Regions from separate parts of the Solibacillus isronensis genome, predicted to be linked through region 1. Evidence: predicted binding sites of a transcription regulator. Region 1 holds the regulator's gene; the other holds the start of a gene.

Region 1 (9,652 bases):
TTAGGAGGATTTAAATAATATGACAGTTTCTATTGCAATTAATGGTTTTGGCCGCATTGGTCGTATGGTGTTCCGACAAGCAATGATGCGTGGTGACGTGAATATCGTAGCAGTGAACGCAAGCTATCCATCTGAAACGTTAGCACATTTAATTAAGTATGACACAAATCATGGTGTTTTCCCGGGAACTGTAGAAGCAGTCGAAGGTGCTTTAATTGTAAACGGCAAACGTGTTGAATTAGTTAGTGAACGTGATCCATTAAAATTACCATGGGCTCAAATGGGTGTAGATATCGTAATCGAAGCTACTGGTAAATTCAATGAACGTGAAAAAGCAGCAAAACATATTGAAGCTGGCGCGAAAAAAGTTATTTTAACTGCTCCTGGTAAAAATGAAGATATTACCGTTGTTTTGGGTGTAAATGACGATAAATTGGATTTATCAAAGCATGATGTCATTTCAAATGCATCTTGTACGACAAACTGTTTAGCTCCTGTAGCAAAAGTATTAAACGATGAGTTCGGTATTGTAAACGGTTTAATGACAACAGTTCACGCTTATACAAACGATCAAAACAACATCGATAACCCACACAAAGATTTACGTCGTGCGCGTAACTGCGGATCATCTATTATCCCGACTTCAACTGGTGCAGCAAAAGCATTGCGTCTTGTATTACCGGAATTGGATGGGAAAATCCACGGTATGGCATTACGTGTGCCAACACCAAACGTTTCTTTAGTTGATTTAGTTGTAGATGTAGAAAAAGACGTAACAGTAGAAGAAGTAAATGCAGCATTTAAAGCGGCAGCTGAAGGCAAAATGAACGGTATTTTAAACTTCTCTATGGAGCCATTAGTATCTTCTGACTACAATACAACAACATACTCATCTACTGTAGACGGTTTAACTACAATTGTATTAGGTGACCGTAAAGTAAAAGTCATCGCTTGGTATGATAATGAGTGGGGTTACTCTGCTCGCGTAGTAGACTTAACAAAGAAAATTGCAAATGAATTAGCAACAGTAAATGTATAATTTATTGCTTTATTAGTGTGATTAAACACTTTAAAAAGGCATAAATACGCGCCTTAATAACACAGAAAGAACCTTTTGCAGAAAGTAAATCATTTTTGCAAAAGGCTTTTTCTATTGTGTGAAGCAACAATGCACTATATAATTGAATGACTTTCCATTGGAAAATTTCAACGCGCGTGAAGCACTATTTCAAGCGCGTTGTTTTTGTTATAATAGAATTAAACTAACTTTTAGGAGAAATTATTATATGAGATGTCCAGCTTGTCAATACAATGGGACACGCGTTGTAGACTCAAGACCTGTTGATGATAATAAAGAAATTCGCAGACGTCGTGAATGTGAATCATGTGCCTTTCGCTTTACGACATTTGAAAAAATTGAAGAAACACCGTTAATCGTTGTGAAAAAGGATGGTTCACGCGAGGAGTTTAGCCGTGAAAAAGTATTGCGTGGTCTAATACGCGCATGTGAAAAACGCCCGGTTGCATTAGATCAATTAGAAGAGATTGTTTTATCGATTGAAAAAGAATTGCGCCGATTAGGCAATGCTGAAGTACGTTCGGAAGATGTCGGGGAGATGGTAATGGACCGACTTGCGAAAATCGATGAAGTTGCCTATGTACGCTTCGCATCTGTTTATCGCCAATTTAAAGATATTACTGTATTTATCGAGGAACTGAAAGAAATTATGACCCGTCAGTCAAATGACAAATAAGTGTTAGGAGGGATAAATGGTAATGATGAATCAGCTAAATCCATATGACCATTGTGAAATTCATTGCCCTCAAACTATCACTAGTGAGCATCAGCTTGCATTGCAATTATGCTATCAGCCGATTATCGGTGTTGAAGCTACGGCACTATATTTAAAGTTATGGGTTGAAACACAACAACACGAAAAAGCAACTTGTTTTCATAGCAACCTGCTCGATTCATTAAGTTTTAAACCGAAGCAACTACTGCAAGCAAGAATCGTATTAGAAGCAATTGGTTTAGTGAAGTCATTTGAGAAGATGATGGATTCATATAAATCGATGAAGTATATCTTATATCCGCCATTGACTGGCCATGACTTCTTTGACGATTCGATTCTTTCTGTAGCGCTTTTACGGAAAATCGGGCGCGAACAGTATGAATCATTACGAAATAAATTATCGAAACATGATATTTCCTTACATGGCTATAAAGATGTCACATGCAGCTTTAATGATGCATTTGTTGCAATAACAGAAACTGAGCTAAAGCAAGTCATGCAGGAAAATACAGGTTCGGTAAATGAACGTTCAAAAATGTCGTACCCGTTTGAGTATGACTTATTTGATTTTAAAAGCTTCATGATGGGTATGAGCCAAAACTTAATCCCAAGTAAATTATTTACACTGGATATTAAGATTGCCATTGCTAAATTAGCGTTTATGTATAATTTCTCTGTGACGGATATGCAAAGAATAGTGTTATTGGCATGGGATACAGATGAAGGACTTACGAAAAAAGAGCTTGAAAAACGCTGTGAAGAGTACTACCAGCTGAACGTAGGTGTCGCAAAGCCGAAACTGATTAAAAAACAGGACATTTTCCGTTCGGTGGAAGTAATCAACTCTGCTCCTGCGAAAACACAGCAAAATATTAATGATAAAGAAGGTTTAATCGAGTATTTAGAAAAAACCTCACCGATTGAAGTTTTCCAAAAATTTAATGGTTATTTGCCTCCGGAATCCGTTGTAATGGAATTTAATAATTTCCTTAGAAAAGGGGTTTCTTACGGTACATTGAATGTTTTGATCCATTATATTTCAATGAATGACGAATTAAATTATAATAAAAACTTTATGAAGGTAGTCATGAATAACTGGCTGAAAAAAGGTGCAAAAACCGCTGAAAATACAATGGAAATTGCAAAGGTTGAACATAGCTACCGTGATCGTAAATCGAAAAACTTATCGCAAATTACGGTTACGAATAACGATTTGAATAAAGTTGAAGAAAATAATAACTCGAAAACCGATTCTCCTGATTCAGCGCTCGTTGATTTTAAAAATTCTACACCTTATCAGTATTTGCTGATTTTGACTCATGGTGAAGAACCATTTTCAGGGCATGTAAAAATAGCAGAATCGCTTTACAGTTCTTATGATATCCCGATAGAAGTGGCAAACGTCATCATTCGTCATGTGTGGGATTCGACAAAAGGCAACTTGCCGGAATCATTTGTAGAAGCATTGGCCTCTGAAATCCGGTACAATCAAATTAAAACGGCCGAACAAGCATTAGACTATATTGAAAAGCGAAATGAACGCAATCTTATTAAAGTTACAGAAGATTATTTAACGGTTGATGACCAGTCGATTCACTATGATAAAACGGTACCTTATTATTTCCTGAAATCACTGTATAAAGGGAAAAAACCGGTGAAATTTATTGTTGATTTAGCCGAGGAACTCGTATTGCAGCAAGGCCTCTCGGTAGGTGCAGTCAATGTGCTGATGGAATATGCCTATAATGAGAGCAATGGGAAACTAACGAAAAACTTTGTGCAGTCTATCGCCGGAAACTGGATGTTAAACCCTCCGGCAAACGCTTTAGAAGCTCTTCGTATTGTAGAAGAAAACGATGGATCACAGTTGAAGGCATCTAAAATTACGATGGATACACCGCTCGCATTTAAAGTTACCGTAAAAGATATGTCAAAATGGATTCCGGCTTTCGACGAAACATTGCCATATGATTTCATGAGAAATTTACTTAACGGTAAAGAACCGGTTGAAATGTTAGTGAAGCAAGTGGATGATCTTGTATTAAAACATGGCATTAAAGTCGGAGTTGTCAATGCCATTCTTGAATTTATATTAACGAATAAAACGAGCCGTTTTGGACGTAATCAAATTCAGACACTTGCATTGAATATGCAGTTGAAAAACATCTTATTGGCTAAAGATGCACTTGCTTACATTGAATCGAATTATAAAGAAAATAAAGTAGACGTGAAAATTACCGAACAGGATTTACTGAAATACTATCCGGGGGATTATGTGTTTACACCCAAATTGGCCCGCTATGAAAAACAGACGCCATATGCATTTACAAAAGAGTTAAACGATGGTCATGAGCCGTTTGCGTATGTTGTTGCAACAGCGGAAAAATTGATCCTGCATTATAAGATGATCCCGGCTGTCGTCAATTACATGTTAGAGTATGTAATGGAAAAAACAGAAGGTGCATTGCCTGAAAAATATATTAACAGTGTCGCAAATACATGGCGAAACAACAAAATTCAGACAATTAATCAAGCGAAGATTTATACTGAAATGCAAGATAAGAAAAACAAACAGCGCGGGGCGAGAAAAGTTGGCGTAGTTCCGGATTGGTTTAAAGAAAAAGATCAGGAACCAGTACAACAAGCTAATTCCAACAATACTCAAAACCAAATTGATTTTGAAGAGCAGCGCAAAAAATTATTAGAGCAATTAAATAGTGATTAAAAAGCAGGTGAGTACTATCGAACCAATAAAAGATTCGCTCAATAAAATAAATATCCCATCATTTGAGCAAAAATATAATGAATTAAAAAACCGGGTCCTTTCACATCCAAGTGTAAGACAGTTTATGAATGACCATAATATGACGGAAAACTCGGCTGTTATTCAATATGGAATGACGACTCTTTTTGAATTTGTAGAGCAAAAGCACACTTGCTGTGGAGCCGGTTCTACATCGCAGTGTCAAAATTTCTATAAAGGTCATGTTCCGCAGTTAATGCTTTCGAATGGTCAGATTAATATTATCTACCGCAAGTGCGAACAAATGCTTAAAGAAGATGACCAGCGTGAACTAGCTTCAATGATGAAGACGATGTATATGCCGAAAGATGTCCTGAAGGCAGATTTTAATGAAATGGATATGAATGATAATTCCCGCATGGCTGCGACACAGTTTATGGTTGAATTCAGGAAACAATATCGTGAAACGAAAGAGCTTCCTGCAAAAGGGCTGTATTTATACGGCACATTTGGTGTTGGGAAAACCTATATTTTAGGCGCCATCGCAAATGCTTTGTCGAAAGAACGTATTCAAACTTTATTAGTATATATGCCGGAATTCATCCGTGAATTAAAGTCGTCGGTAACAGAAGGATCGATTGAACAGAAAATTGATTTTGTAAAAAAAGTGCCGGTATTAATGCTCGATGATGTAGGTTCAGAGCCGATTTCAACATGGACAAGAGATGAAATTATCGGTTCAATCCTTCATTATCGTATGGCGGAAAAATTGCCGACATTCATCTCTTCAAACTTTAATTACAAACAGCTGGAAGAACAATGGTCCGTAACTGAACATGGGGCAATCGATGAAATGAAATCGGGCCGTATTTTACAGCGAGTACAAGCATTGACGACACCGCTTGAAATTACAGGAACAAACCGCAGAAAATAAATTATTGAAAGTTTTAATTTTCAATATTGCATTTCTGCAAAATCGAGCGTATACTTTGTACGTAAATAAACAATAAATGCATTGAAGAGGACAACAAGTTTAACGAACTGGCTTTTAGAGAGGGAAGACACGGCTGCAAGCTTCCTAGCACAAGCGTTATACTTTACTACCTTGGAGCAGTGACGGGGCCAATCCGTCATCGTTTCTCAGTACGTTAACTGACCGAGAGCTTCTGATTCGTTTTAACGAAGAAGGAAGAAGGGTGGCACCACGAGCATACAGCATCGTCCCTTTGTTGGGACGGTGCTTTTTATTTTGCCTTAATATATTTTGGCTGATAAAAAATATTGGGAGCAAATTAATTTATAGCTATAGATTAGTTGATTGTAGTGTAGGGCGGCGACTCCAGCGGGAATAGCGTGACGCCTGAGATGCTCGTGTAAGGCCACGCCCGCGGAAAGCGTCCGCCCGAAACGGAAATCAACGGATTAGGATGACGACACTTTGCTACTCTCAATTAAATAAAAACCTTATAAGGAGGACAACAACATGTCAGAAATGATCAAATTAACATTCCCGGATGGCGCAGTAAAGGAATTTGCCAAGGGAACATCTACATTGGACGTTGCAGGCTCAATCAGCCCAGGTCTAAAAAAATCAACATTAGCAGGTAAAATCAACGGCACATTAATCGATGCAAAAACAGGAATCGAGCAAGATGGTGCAATCGAAATCATTACAAATAAATCAGACGAAGCATTAGAAATTCTTCGTCACTCTACTGCCCACTTAACAGCACAGGCAGTAAAACGTCTATACCCGGATGCAAAATTAGGTATCGGTCCAGTTATCGATTCAGGCTTCTACTATGACATCGATTCACCAACACCAATCACTGCAGAAGATTTACCGGCAATTGAAAAAGAAATGAAAAAAATTATTTCCGAAAACATCGAAATTGAGCGTAAAAACGTTTCTCGTGATGAAGCACAAAAAATTTACGAGGAAGTTGGCGACGAGTATAAATTAGAACTACTTGAAGCAATTCCAGCAGATGATCAAGTATCAATTTACTACCAAGGCGATTTCTTTGATCTTTGCCGTGGTGTACACGTACCATCTACAGGCAAGTTAAAAGAGTTCAAACTATTATCATTAGCTGGTGCTTACTGGCGCGGGAACTCAGACAACAAAATGCTGCAACGTATTTACGGTACTGCATTCTTCACTAAAGACGAGTTGAAGCACCATCTTCAAATGCTTGAAGAAGCAAAAGAACGTGACCACCGTAAAATCGGTAAAGAATTGGATTTATTCATGACTAGCCAAACAGTTGGTCAAGGTTTACCACTTTGGTTACCAAACGGTGCAACAATCCGCCGTACTATTGAACGCTATATTGTTGATAAAGAATTATCTTTAGGTTACAAACACGTTTATACACCAGTACTTGGCTCGAAAAAATTATACGAAACATCAGGACACTGGGAGCACTATCAAGATGGCATGTTCCCGCCAATGGAAATGGACAATGAAACACTTGTTTTACGTCCAATGAACTGTCCTCACCATATGATGGTATTCAAAAACGGTCTGCACTCTTACCGTCACTTACCAATCCGTATCGCAGAACTTGGCACAATGCACCGATATGAAATGAGTGGTGCCGTATCTGGTCTGCAACGAGTACGCGGAATGACTTTAAATGATGCGCACATTTTCGTACGTCCGGATCAAATTAAAGCAGAATTCAAAAAAGTAGTGGAATTGATTTTAGAAGTATATAAAGACTTTGATCTTAAAGATTTCTCATTCCGCCTTTCTTACCGTGACCCGAATAACACTGAGAAATACTTTGATGACGATCAAATGTGGGAAACTGCACAAGCGATGTTAAAAGAAGCAATGGATGAGCTTGGTTATGATTACTTCATCGCAGAAGATGAAGCAGCATTCTATGGTCCGAAGCTAGACGTTCAAGTAAAAACAGCAATTGGTAAAGAAGAAACATTATCGACTGCACAACTTGACTTCTTATTGCCACAACGCTTTGACCTTTCTTACATTGGTGAAGACGGTCAGCCTCAACGCCCAGTTGTTATCCACCGTGGTGTTGTATCGACAATGGAACGTTTCGTAGCATTCTTGATTGAAGAATATAAAGGGGCATTCCCGACTTGGTTGGCACCGGTGCAAGCAACAATTATTCCTGTATCAAATGCAGTGCACTATGATTATGCACGCGAAGTACAAGAAAAATTAGCTGCAGCTGGTATCCGTGTGGAAATGGATGACCGCGAAGAAAAACTAGGTTATAAAATCCGTGAAGCACAAATGCAAAAAATCCCGTACATGCTTGTACTTGGAGATAAAGAAGTTGCAGAAAATGCGGTAAATATCCGCCGTTACGGTTCAAAGGATTCAGAAACAATCAGCTTTGAACAGTTCCTTGCAGACATTACAGCAGAAGTGAAGAAATAAGAAGAAGAACCCCTCCTAATATGATGTAAAACAAAAAACTGTCCTCGAATTGTATGTAATTCAAAACAAGTCGAGAACAGTTTTTATTGTAGATTATAATTTTTTATCTACATCGATATCATGGTGTAAAGTTGTTGGTGGTACGGCCGGGTTCGGTACTTGTCCCATTGGTGCCGGGTTATCCAAGAATACAAATTCCCCAGTTCCGTCTGGTGCTGCACCTTGTGCCCACGGACCATTTTTAGATGCTGTTCCTTCTGATAAGCTCCATAATTCATAGGCATGCGGCTGAGCTTCCAACTCGTCTTCCGGTGCAAATGAAGCGGGAACGACAACACCTTTCTTTTCTTCAAGCTCTTTAATAGCCGCCATCCATTGATATTGGTGATAACGGTCGCGTGCCAGCATTTTTCTGAATACAGTACGTACACCTTCATCTTTTGTCATATGGTATAAACGCGCAACTTGTAAACGGCCTTGTGATTCAGCATTTAAGTTTGCGCGGAAGTCTGCAAGCAGGTTACCACTCGCTGCAATATAACCAGCATTCCATGGTATACCGTTAGAGTCTTTCGGAGTAGCTCCTAAACCACTAACAATTAAATGTTGCGGATTAATGCCGCCCATAATTGAATTCATCATTGGGTCTTGTGCAATTTTCTGCTGGTCATCCGGTGATGCACCGTCCAGTAATTGACTAATTAAAGAACATAGCATTTCAACGTGACCAATTTCCTCGGTACCGATATCCATTAACAAGTCTTTATATTTTTCTTCGCCACGACAGTTCCAACCTTGGAACAGATATTGCATCATGACACTCATTTCACCGAACTGACCGCCAAGAACTTCCTGAATTTGTTTCGCTAATAATGGGTCCGGTCTTTCAACTTTTACCTCAAATTGTAATTCTTTTTGATGTCTGAACATATTAAAAATTCCTCCTATCGATAAAATGTGAGTCCTTAATTAGATACCACGAATTTTTTAAGTAAAACCTGGAAAGGAAATTAATTTCATTTATTTTTTAAAAACGGAGAAACAATAAAATTAATCATATAAAAATGCTTGACGTTACTTTGGTCCCGTGGTAAGATTATTTAAGTTATGAATACAAAAGTTTGAAAGTAGAGGCTGCCCGCTTCTCACCTGACAAGTGCTTTTATAAAAGTTACGAGCAGGTATCAGAAACGTTGAATTGTTTTACGCATGAATGCGTATGCACATATAGCGGGCGGACATCTCAAATGTCCGTCCTTTTTGTTTGTAAAAATGAAAAGAACATATGGACATCACGCAGAGGTGTACCGTTCGACAGGGTTATACTTTACACCAACTCATGTATTCGCGACAAACACTTGGAGGTGGATTAATATTAGCAAAGACATGTATGTAAACGAAGGCATCCGCGCGCGAGAACTTCGTCTAATTGATCACAATGGTGATCAGCTTGGTTTAAAAACGCGTACTGAAGCGTTGGAAATTGCCGCTCGTGCTAACTTGGATCTTGTCCTTGTGGCCCCTCAAGCCAAGCCACCAGTCGCTCGTGTCATGGACTATGGTAAATTTAAGTTCGATCAGCAAAAGAAAGATCGTGAAATTCGTAAAAATTCTAAAGTAATCGTAATGAAAGAGGTTCGCTTGAGCCCTACGATCGATGAACATGATTTTCAAACGAAATTACGTAATGCGATTAAGTTC
Region 2 (9,652 bases), 340 kb from region 1:
GAACCCGGTCAGGAATTTAAGGCACACTTTGATTTTTTCGGTCCAAATCACCCTTCAAGCAGTAATAATCGCATTAGCACGTTAGTAGTCTACTTAAATAATGTTGAAGAAGGAGGCGTTACAACGTTTCCTAATCTGGGTATCCTAACTGTACCGGAGAGGGGTTCAGCTATTTACTTTGAATATTTCTACAACGATCAAAAATTAAATGAACTTACCCTACATAGCGGTGAGCCAGTAATACGAGGCGAGAAATGGGTTGCTACCCAATGGATGCGGAAAAAGCAAATCCGCGAACGTTTTTAATCCTTTTCAAAAGGATTTATATAAAATATGATAGATGTGAAGGAAGTGACTAACTATGGTGGAACTCCTATACATACAAGAAAACAAATGGGATGACAGTCATCGTCCTTGGCCGCTGCCTAATTTGCCTTGGGGGATGAAACAAACGTGGAGTGATTTATTATTCGCCCATTATCCGGTTAAATACGAGGTTTTGCGGAAGTTAGTTCCAAATGCGTTGGAACTGGATACGTACGACGGTGTGTGCTGGGTTGGGGTTGTTCCGTTTCGCATGTCTGGTGTGAGACTTCGGGGATTGCCGCCAGTTCCAGGTACCGACGAATTTCCGGAACTTAATGTGCGCACCTATGTAACGATTGACGGAAAACCGGGCGTATACTTTTTCAGTTTGGATGCGGATAATTGGCCGGCTGTAAAAGGGGCCAGGACATTTTTCCATTTACCGTATCATTACGCTAAGATGGATATTAAAAACTTTGGCGATACAGTATTGTTTGAAAGTAAAAGACGCGATCAATCAGACATTGATTTCGCAGCCCGTTATAAACCCGTTTCTGAACCGTTCCTTGCGATAAAAGGGACCTTTGAGGAATGGATTACCGAGCGTTACTGTTTCTACACATTAAATACTGCAGGTGTCCCGGTGCGCTGTGATATTTTGCACCACCCATGGATTTTACAGGAAGCAGAAGGTGAAATCACCCTTAATACAACTCTGTCCAAACAAGGGATTATTGTGGTAAACGATCAGCCGATTCTGCATTTTTCTAAAAAAATCGATGTTCGCGCATGGCCATTAGTAAGTCCTGCTACCGGCCGATTACATTTTTAAAAAGATAAGTCTTACTTTAAAAAGCAAAAACGCAACCCATATTATATGAGTTGCGTTTTCTTTATTTTATAAACCGCATTTCAGCTGTGCACCACAGTTTGTACATGTGTTGCAGCCGCCCATTTCTTCTACCGTACCTTGACGGCAAACCGGGCATGTATTGCCAACTTCCGAACCAATTGTCACATCTGTATCTGTTAACGGCTTAATTGTATCTACTAATACAACCTGACGTTTCACTTGGTCTTCTGTTTGTTTTAATTCTTCAAACTCTAATTGCTCATCTGAATTGGCTTCTTCAGCTTTTAAAGTCAGTACTTGTGTATCACGAGATCCATCGACATACACGGTACCGCCTTTAGCACCGCCGCGGTATAGACGCTCGTACACTTTTTGTACTTGCTCTACGCCATAGCCTTTAGGTGCGTTTACTGTTTTTGAAATGGATGAATCAATCCAGTTTTGAATGATACATTGAACATCTGCATGTGCTTCAGCAGAAAGCTCCATTGATGATTTGAACCAGTCCGGTAAATTATTTTCATCCACACCCGGGTTCGCATCTAAATACTCTTTTACTATCTCAGCTTTTACTTCAATAAACTTCCCTAGACGACCTGAACGGTAGTAAGTGAAGCTGAAGTAAGGTTCAAGCCCTGTTGCAACTCCGACCATTGTACCTGTAGATCCCGTAGGTGCAACCGTCAATAAATGCGAGTTACGAATACCGTTTGCCACAATATTTTCGCGAATATGCTGCGGCATTTTTTTCATGAAGCCTGTGTTAATGAATGCTTCACGTAAACGTGTTGTTTCAGCTTCTGTTTGTCCTTCAAGGAACGGGAAACTGCCGCGCTCTGTTGCCAGTTCAACCGACTCTTCATACGCTGCAACCGCAATCGTCTTGAAGATTTCATCAACTAGTGCATTGCCCTCTTCAGAACCGTACTCTTTCTCACAGTAAATCAACAAATCGGCAAGCCCCATTACACCAAGACCAACTCGGCGTTCACCTAGTGCCTGCTTTTTGTTTTCTTCCAGGAAGTACGGTGTTGCATCAATTACATTATCCTGCATACGTACGCCAACTTTTACCGTTTTGCGTAACGCATCAAAATCAACTGTTTTCGTTTCTTTGTTTGCAAACTTCGCCAAGTTAACAGCAGCCAAGTTACAAACGGAATATGGTGCGAGTGGTTGTTCTCCGCACGGATTTGTCGCAACAACTTTCTGACCGTAAGCTTTTGCATTTGTCATGTCGTTTGCGTTATCAATGAAGAAGATACCAGGTTCTGCCGCATATGTTGCGCAGACATTGATTAAATTCCAAAGTTCTTTTGCTTTGATTGTACGATACGTACGAACTGGATAACCAAGTTTCTCCCATTCGCGAACATCGCCAACTTCATGCCACTTTTCGTTGTAATCCAGCATTTGTGCCGGAGTATAGTTTTCTACATCCGGGAAGCGTAATTCGAAGTCCTGATCGTTTTCTACAGCATCCATAAACTCTTTCGTTAATGTAACCGAAATGTTTGCACCTGTCAGGAAATCCGGATTATGGACTGAATACGTTCCGCCATCGCGTAGCTTCGTTTCAGCGTCACGAATAATCGCTTCGTTAAATCCGCCGAAACCTTCAATATTTTTATAGTTCACAATACCTTGATACATCGCATCTTCCTGCTGTGTTAAAGGCTTGAATTTTAATTTTTCTTTTGCTAGACGAATAATTGATTCATCTGCTGTATTCTCGATCAGATAACGCAGAATACGCGGATTTTGCATTTTGGAAATGATAAACTCCACAATATCCGGATGCCAATCTGCCAGCATAATCATTTGAGCGCCGCGTCTCGATCCACCTTGCTCAACAAGATGTGTCAGCTTGGCAATATCATCAAGCCAGCTTACTGATCCGCTAGATTTACCGTTTACACCGCGCGCCAATGTGTTACGCGGGCGAAGTGTCGAACCGTTCGTACCAACACCACCACCACGGCTCATAATTTCCATTACTTGCTTGCGGTGATCACTGATGCCTTCACGGGAATCGGCTACAAATGGCATTACATAACAGTTGAAGAATGTTACTTCAGTTTCTGAACCTGCCCCGTAAATTACTCGTCCTGCAGGGATAAAGTTCATCGACACAAGCTCTTCGTAAAACTTTCCGAACCATTCTTTGCGCTTTTCTTCTGTTTTCTCAACTGAAGCTAAACCTGTTGCATTACGTTTTGCAATTTGCTCATAAAAAATTTCGAGCGGCTTTTCAATAATATCCAATGAGCGTTCAATAATACCCGTCTCTTGTTCTTCGCCTTCCAATACATGACGGTAATCTTCATCAATTTTAATAAGAGCGGTATTCTTTTCCGGATTAATCGAATGAATAATGCCAAGTCCACGTGCCGGGAATTTCGGATCCTGTTTCACTGTCAAAACAACAAAATCCCCTGTTTTTAATGTTTTCTTTTCCGTATCTTTAAAAGAATAACGGTCAATCATAACAAGACGTGATACACCTTTATGCGTAATATGCATGTCCGGTGTAATCGGGTGCACTTGAGGAAATTGCTCAATATCTTGATTTAACTGATTGACTTGGATGGATTGCTCTAAAACACTTGCCACCGCGTAAGCCCCCCTTTGGACGATTTAATAATTTTAAGTTTCCCTTCACGAATGTAAACTAAACACATTTTATACCATATATTGTGCTAATTTCTTAAATATCATTCTATATGTTGGGTTATATAATTACACTTAAAAAAGATTACAATAAATCTTTTTTTCAAACAAGGGGTTGATTTTTTTTTCTTTTTGTTAAATCCATCTATATCAACGTTTCGGGTATAAAAATTTTTTTACAAAAAATAAAAACACACGTTCGCAATCTATTTTTTGAAATTCCATTCATCTGTTAAATATTTATTTTCCATCAATTGTTCTACATATTGGGTTTGCTGCTCTGTTAATTCATAAGGAATTAGTTCTATGTCCAAAGCTACTTCAAACCCTTTAGAAAACGCGTCAACACATTGATCGATTGTAAATGGTGTGTCGACAAACTGATTCATCGCAACTGCTTTTTCTGGTAACTTTTTTCGCATTCTTTCTTTTGCTTCAGCTGTAGCAAAATTAAATACCGATAACAGCAGTTTTTCATTCAGATCAAGTAAAATAGCGCCATGCTGCAAAATTACACCTTTTTGACGTGTTTGCGCACTGCCGGCTACTTTTTTCCCTTCAACAACTAGCTCATACCAGCTTGGCGCATCAAAACATACCGCGCTTTTCGGTTTCTTCAGATCATCCAGTTGTTCCTTCGTCTCCGGCACACTAAAATAAGCATCCAGTCCTAAAAGGCGGAACCCTTGTAAAATTCCTTCGCTAATGACACGATATGCCTCTGTAACGGTTTCCGGCATATTTGGGTAGCTCTCTGTCACAATCACTGAATATGTAAGCTCCTGGTCATGTAAAACGGCACGTCCGCCTGTAGGTCTACGGACGAAACCTAAGTTTTGCTTTTTTACAGCTTCTAAATTAATATCTTTATGTACTTGCTGGAAATAACCGATTGATAATGTTGCAGGGTTCCACTCGTAAAAACGAATAACCGGCGGAATTTCCCCTTGGCTATGCCAATCAAGCAACGCTTCATCCAGTGCCATATTATAGGCTGGGCTGCATGGACCCGAATTTATAAAATACCATTGTTTTTTCACAATTTCTCGCCTCCACTAATTCATTTTAACAAACTCGCTCGACTAACTCTAGTTCATCTCTTATAATAGATAGTACAGATAGAAAGGGGCAATATCGCAGTGACAATTTTATATACGATACTAGTAATTTTAGTAGTAATCGTTGCTTACGTAGTAATCAACTCTATGCGCTTAAAAAAATCCGTAACAAATTTAACACAGGAGCAATTTATTGAAGGCTACCGTAAAGCACAATTAATCGATTTACGCGAACCTAAAGAATTTGAAGCGGGACACATTTTAGGTGCTCGAAACATTCCGATGACGCAACTTAATACACGTCATAAAGAAATCCGTCCGGATCTGCCTGTATACCTTTACTGCCAAAACTCTGGTCGTAGTGCACGAGCAGCGCTGACATTAAAGAAAAAAGGCTATAGCCAACTGTTCCAATTACAAGGCGGTTTCAAAACTTGGACAGGCAAAGTTAAATCGAAAAACTAATTCTAAAAGTTCTCTACATTGTAGAGGGCTTTTTAATTTTCATTCACCGGCCCTACGAATCGAAATTGTCTGATTATCAGTAGTTTCTACTATTATATAGTCACACGTAAGAAGTCTAACTTTTCTCATAGAAAAAAGGTCAGAAAACAGCTCTGACCTTTTTGTCACAATTTATGAAATTGTTACTTCTTCTTTTTTTGTATAACGTAATACAGGTGTACGTGCAGCACGTGTTTCATCTAAGCGGCTGATTACCGTAGTATGTGGTGCTTCTTGTACGATCGATGGGTTATCGATTGTTTCTTGAGCAATTTGAATCATTGCATCACAGAATGCATCCAATGTTTCTTTTGATTCTGTTTCTGTTGGCTCGATCATAATCCCCTCTTCCACGTTTAACGGGAAGTATACTGTTGGTGGATGGTAGCCAAAGTCAAGAAGGCGTTTTGCGATATCCAATGTACGAACACCTAATTTTTTCTGACGACGGCCTGATAGCACGAATTCATGCTTACAGTGACGGTCGTATGGTAAATCAAAGTGCTCTTCCAAGCGGCGCATCATATAGTTTGCATTTAATACAGCATATTCTGTTACAGCCTTTAAGCCATCTGGACCCATTGAACGGATATACGTATATGCACGGACATTAATGCCGAAGTTTCCGTAGTAAGGTTTCACACGACCGATTGATTGTGGACGTTTGTAATCGAAGTGGAATGTACCATCTTCTTTTTTCACTAATACTGGTTTAGGCAGGAATGGGATTAAATCTGCTTTTACCCCTACTGGACCTGAACCCGGACCACCGCCACCGTGTGGACCTGTAAATGTTTTGTGTAAGTTTAAGTGAACACAGTCAAAGCCCATGTCTCCAGGACGTGCTTTACTCATAACAGCGTTTAAGTTCGCGCCGTCATAATAAACTTTACCGCCGACACCGTGCACGATTTCAGCCATTTCTAAAATGTTTTCTTCGAATAAGCCTAAAGTGTTCGGGTTTGTCAGCATAAGCGCTGCTGTATCAGGACCGACAACACGGCGTAAATCTTCCAGATCAACTAAGCCGTCTTCACCAGATCTGATTGTAATTGTTTCAAAACCTGCCACTGTAGCAGAAGCCGGGTTTGTACCGTGAGCTGAGTCCGGTACGATTACTTTGTTACGGTGACCTTCACCATTTGCCTCATGGAATGCACGGATCATCATTAATGCTGTCCATTCACCATGTGCGCCTGCTGCCGGCTGTAATGTTACTTCATCCATACCCGTAATTTCCTGAAGTGATGTCTGCAGATCATATAATAATTCCATTGCACCTTGTACTGTCGACTCATCCTGTAATGGGTGAACATGGGCAAAACCAGCGTAACGTGCAACTGTTTCATTGACTTTCGGATTGTACTTCATCGTACATGAACCAAGTGGATAGAACCCTGAATCCACACCATGGTTACGTTTTGAAAGTGCTGTATAGTGACGCATAATATCTAATTCTGCAACTTCCGGCAGTTCAGCCGCTTCTTGACGTACTAACTCTTTCGGCAGAAGTTCTTCTAAATCAAAATCAGGAACATCCAATGGCTCTAAGTTGTAGCCGACACGACCTGGTTTTGTAATTTCGAAAATGAGTGTTTGGTTTTCGTTATGCATTGTAAGCCCCCATTTCTGCAACTAATTGCTCGATTTCTTCTTTTGTACGGATTTCCGTAACAGCAATGAGTGCATGATTTTCTAATTCAGGATAAACACGACCTAAGTCAAAGCCGCCGATAATACCTTTTTCGATTAATGCTTTGTTTAGCTCTGTTACATTATATTTTGTATTTACTACGATTTCGTTGAAGTGAGCGCCTTGATAAGCAACTTCAAAACCAGCTGCTTCAAATGCATTTTTAGCAAAGCGTGTCTTCACGATATTTTGTTTCGCCATTTCCTGCATACCTTGCTTTCCAAGGGCTGTCATTGCTACTGAAGAAGCTAGTGCAAGCAATGCCTGGTTTGAACAAATATTGGATGTCGCTTTGTCACGACGGATGTGCTGCTCACGAGCTTGTAATGTTAATACATAACCACGACGTCCATCTTGGTCTACAGTTTCCCCAACAAGACGGCCTGGTACTTTACGCATTAATTTATTCGTTACCGCGAAATAACCACAGTGTGGACCACCGAAGCTTTCCGCAATTCCGAATACTTGTGCATCCCCAACTGTAATATCTGCGCCTAATTTTCCTGGTGGTGTTAAAACGCCAAGAGCTAACGGGTTCGCAGATACGATAAACAATCCTTTTGCGTCATGTGTAATGTCTGCAAGCGGCTGCAGGTTTTCAACTTGACCAAAGAAGTTCGGATATTGAACGATTACGCCGGCTGTTTGGTCATCGATCAGGCCTTTTAGTGCTTCGATGTCTGTTACACCGTCTTTTGTAGGAATTGTAACGACTTCTATTGATTGTCCTGTTGCATACATTTTCACAACATCTTGATACTCCGGATGTACAGTTCCTGAAACAAGTAACTTTCCGCGACGTGTATGACCTGCAGCAAGCATACCTGCTTCTGCCAATGCCGTACCGCCATCATACATAGAAGAGTTTGCAATATCCATGCCTGTCAGTTCTGCGATCATCGTTTGGAACTCAAAAATCGCTTGAAGTTCACCTTGTGAAATTTCCGGCTGATATGGCGTGTATGCTGTATAGAACTCCGAACGTGAAATAACATGATCAACAATTACCGGTTTATAGTGGTTGTATACACCTGCACCTAAAAACGATACATTGCTTGCTGTATCTTTATTTTTTGAAGCAAGTTGTGCCAGTTCCTTCATTAAAGCGGCTTCTGACTTGGCAGGTTTAATATTGTAGCTTCCTTGGAAGCGAACTTTCTCAGGAATATCCTCGAAAAGCTCATCAATTGTCGCAACCCCGATACGGTCTAACATTTCTTGTTTATCTTGTTCCGTCATTGGTAAATAACGATGTTTCATTGTTAACCCTCTTTTCAAAAGTTTTATCCCGTATTAACGGGTAGTAAGCTTGGTTCAACTACCAATCTAGGGGATGAAGACCCCCACTGATTGAAGTTTCATTTTATTTTGCACGCTTGTAAAATGGAGTTTCTACAACAACTGCTTTTGCTCTATTTTTTCGTACTTCAATTTCTAATTCAGTTCCAACTTCTGTGAATTTTGCGTCAATTAAAGCTAAGCCGATATTGCGCTTTGTCATTGGTGACTGAGTTCCTGTAGTTACAAAACCAATCTCTTCACCATCTTTAAATACTTTATAGCCATGGCGGGGAATACCTTTATCAATCATCTCGATGCCTACAGATTTACGTGTTAGGCCATTTTCTTTTTGGTCAATTAATGCTTGCTGACCGATAAATTGCGGATCCTTTGCCAATTTCACCGCAAAGCCAATTCCCGCTTCCAATGGTGAAATCTCTTTTGAAATCTCTTGGCCATATAATGGTAAGCAAGCTTCAAAGCGAAGTGTATCACGTGCTCCTAAACCGGCCGCTACTACACCTTTGTCTTTTCCTGCTTCCAAAATTTTGTTCCATAGATCGACAATCGCTGCTGGTGTCCCGTAAATTTCAAATCCGTCTTCACCTGTATAGCCAGAGCGAGAAACTAGAACCGAATGACCGCCTACATCCACATTGTCCTGGAATTTAAAATATTTAATTGCCGTTAAATCTGTTGCTGTTAATGTTTGCAGAACTTCCTGAGATAATGGTCCTTGCAATGCGATTTGAGCATAGTCATCTGACACATTTGTCACTTTGACATCCCCTTCGACATGCTGCTGTAACCATTCAAAGTCCTTTTCAATATTCGCTGCATTAACACATAGTAAATAACGGTTATCTTCCAAACGGTATGTCAGTAAATCGTCAACAACACCGCCATCTTCATAACATAGTGCACTGTATTGTGCGCCGCCAACTGCAATTTTAGAAATATCGTTGGAAAGCATCTTTTGTAGATAAACTAGTGCATCCGGACCTTCTACGATAATTTCCCCCATATGGGATACATCAAAAAGTCCTGCACGGTTACGAACCGCATCATGCTCCTCTTTAATCGAAGAAAATTGTACCGGTAATTCCCAGCCGCCAAAATCAACTGTTTTTCCACCATACTTTGCATATTCATCAAAAAGTGGTGTGCGCTTTAGCTTTAATTCATTTGTCATGTTCATTTCCTCCTTTAGTTATGTATGTTCATTTTGCTTTGTAAGGGGAAACAACATTACACCTATCAAAGTGTAAATCTATCTTTTTATTAGAA

Evidence for each region. The regulator NrdR, encoded in region 1, represses ribonucleotide reductase genes. The targets are predictions, from matches to a motif close to AACACNATATATNGTGTT.
Region 2: M3166_RS02300 (vitamin B12-dependent ribonucleotide reductase) is a predicted target of NrdR. The motif match lies at 3,843-3,860, and genes of this name have one in related genera.

The regions. Positions count from the first base shown of each region.
Region 1 is NZ_JAMBOC010000001.1:124,385-134,036, forward strand. It holds gene M3166_RS00570 (glyceraldehyde-3-phosphate dehydrogenase) at 20-1,039, shown strand; gene nrdR (transcriptional regulator NrdR) at 1,287-1,754, shown strand; gene M3166_RS00580 (DnaD domain protein) at 1,777-4,518, shown strand; gene dnaI (primosomal protein DnaI) at 4,511-5,470, shown strand; gene thrS (threonine--tRNA ligase) at 6,020-7,951, shown strand; gene M3166_RS00595 (manganese catalase family protein) at 8,045-8,881, opposite strand; gene infC (translation initiation factor IF-3) at 9,338-9,652, shown strand, end outside.
Region 2 is NZ_JAMBOC010000001.1:465,197-474,848, reverse strand. It holds gene M3166_RS02310 (2OG-Fe(II) oxygenase) at 1-306, shown strand, start outside; gene M3166_RS02305 (YqjF family protein) at 362-1,138, shown strand; gene M3166_RS02300 (vitamin B12-dependent ribonucleotide reductase) at 1,205-3,772, opposite strand; gene M3166_RS02295 (lipoate--protein ligase family protein) at 4,036-4,815, opposite strand; gene M3166_RS02290 (rhodanese-like domain-containing protein) at 4,969-5,352, shown strand; gene gcvPB (aminomethyl-transferring glycine dehydrogenase subunit GcvPB) at 5,524-7,005, opposite strand; gene gcvPA (aminomethyl-transferring glycine dehydrogenase subunit GcvPA) at 6,998-8,344, opposite strand; gene gcvT (glycine cleavage system aminomethyltransferase GcvT) at 8,448-9,557, opposite strand.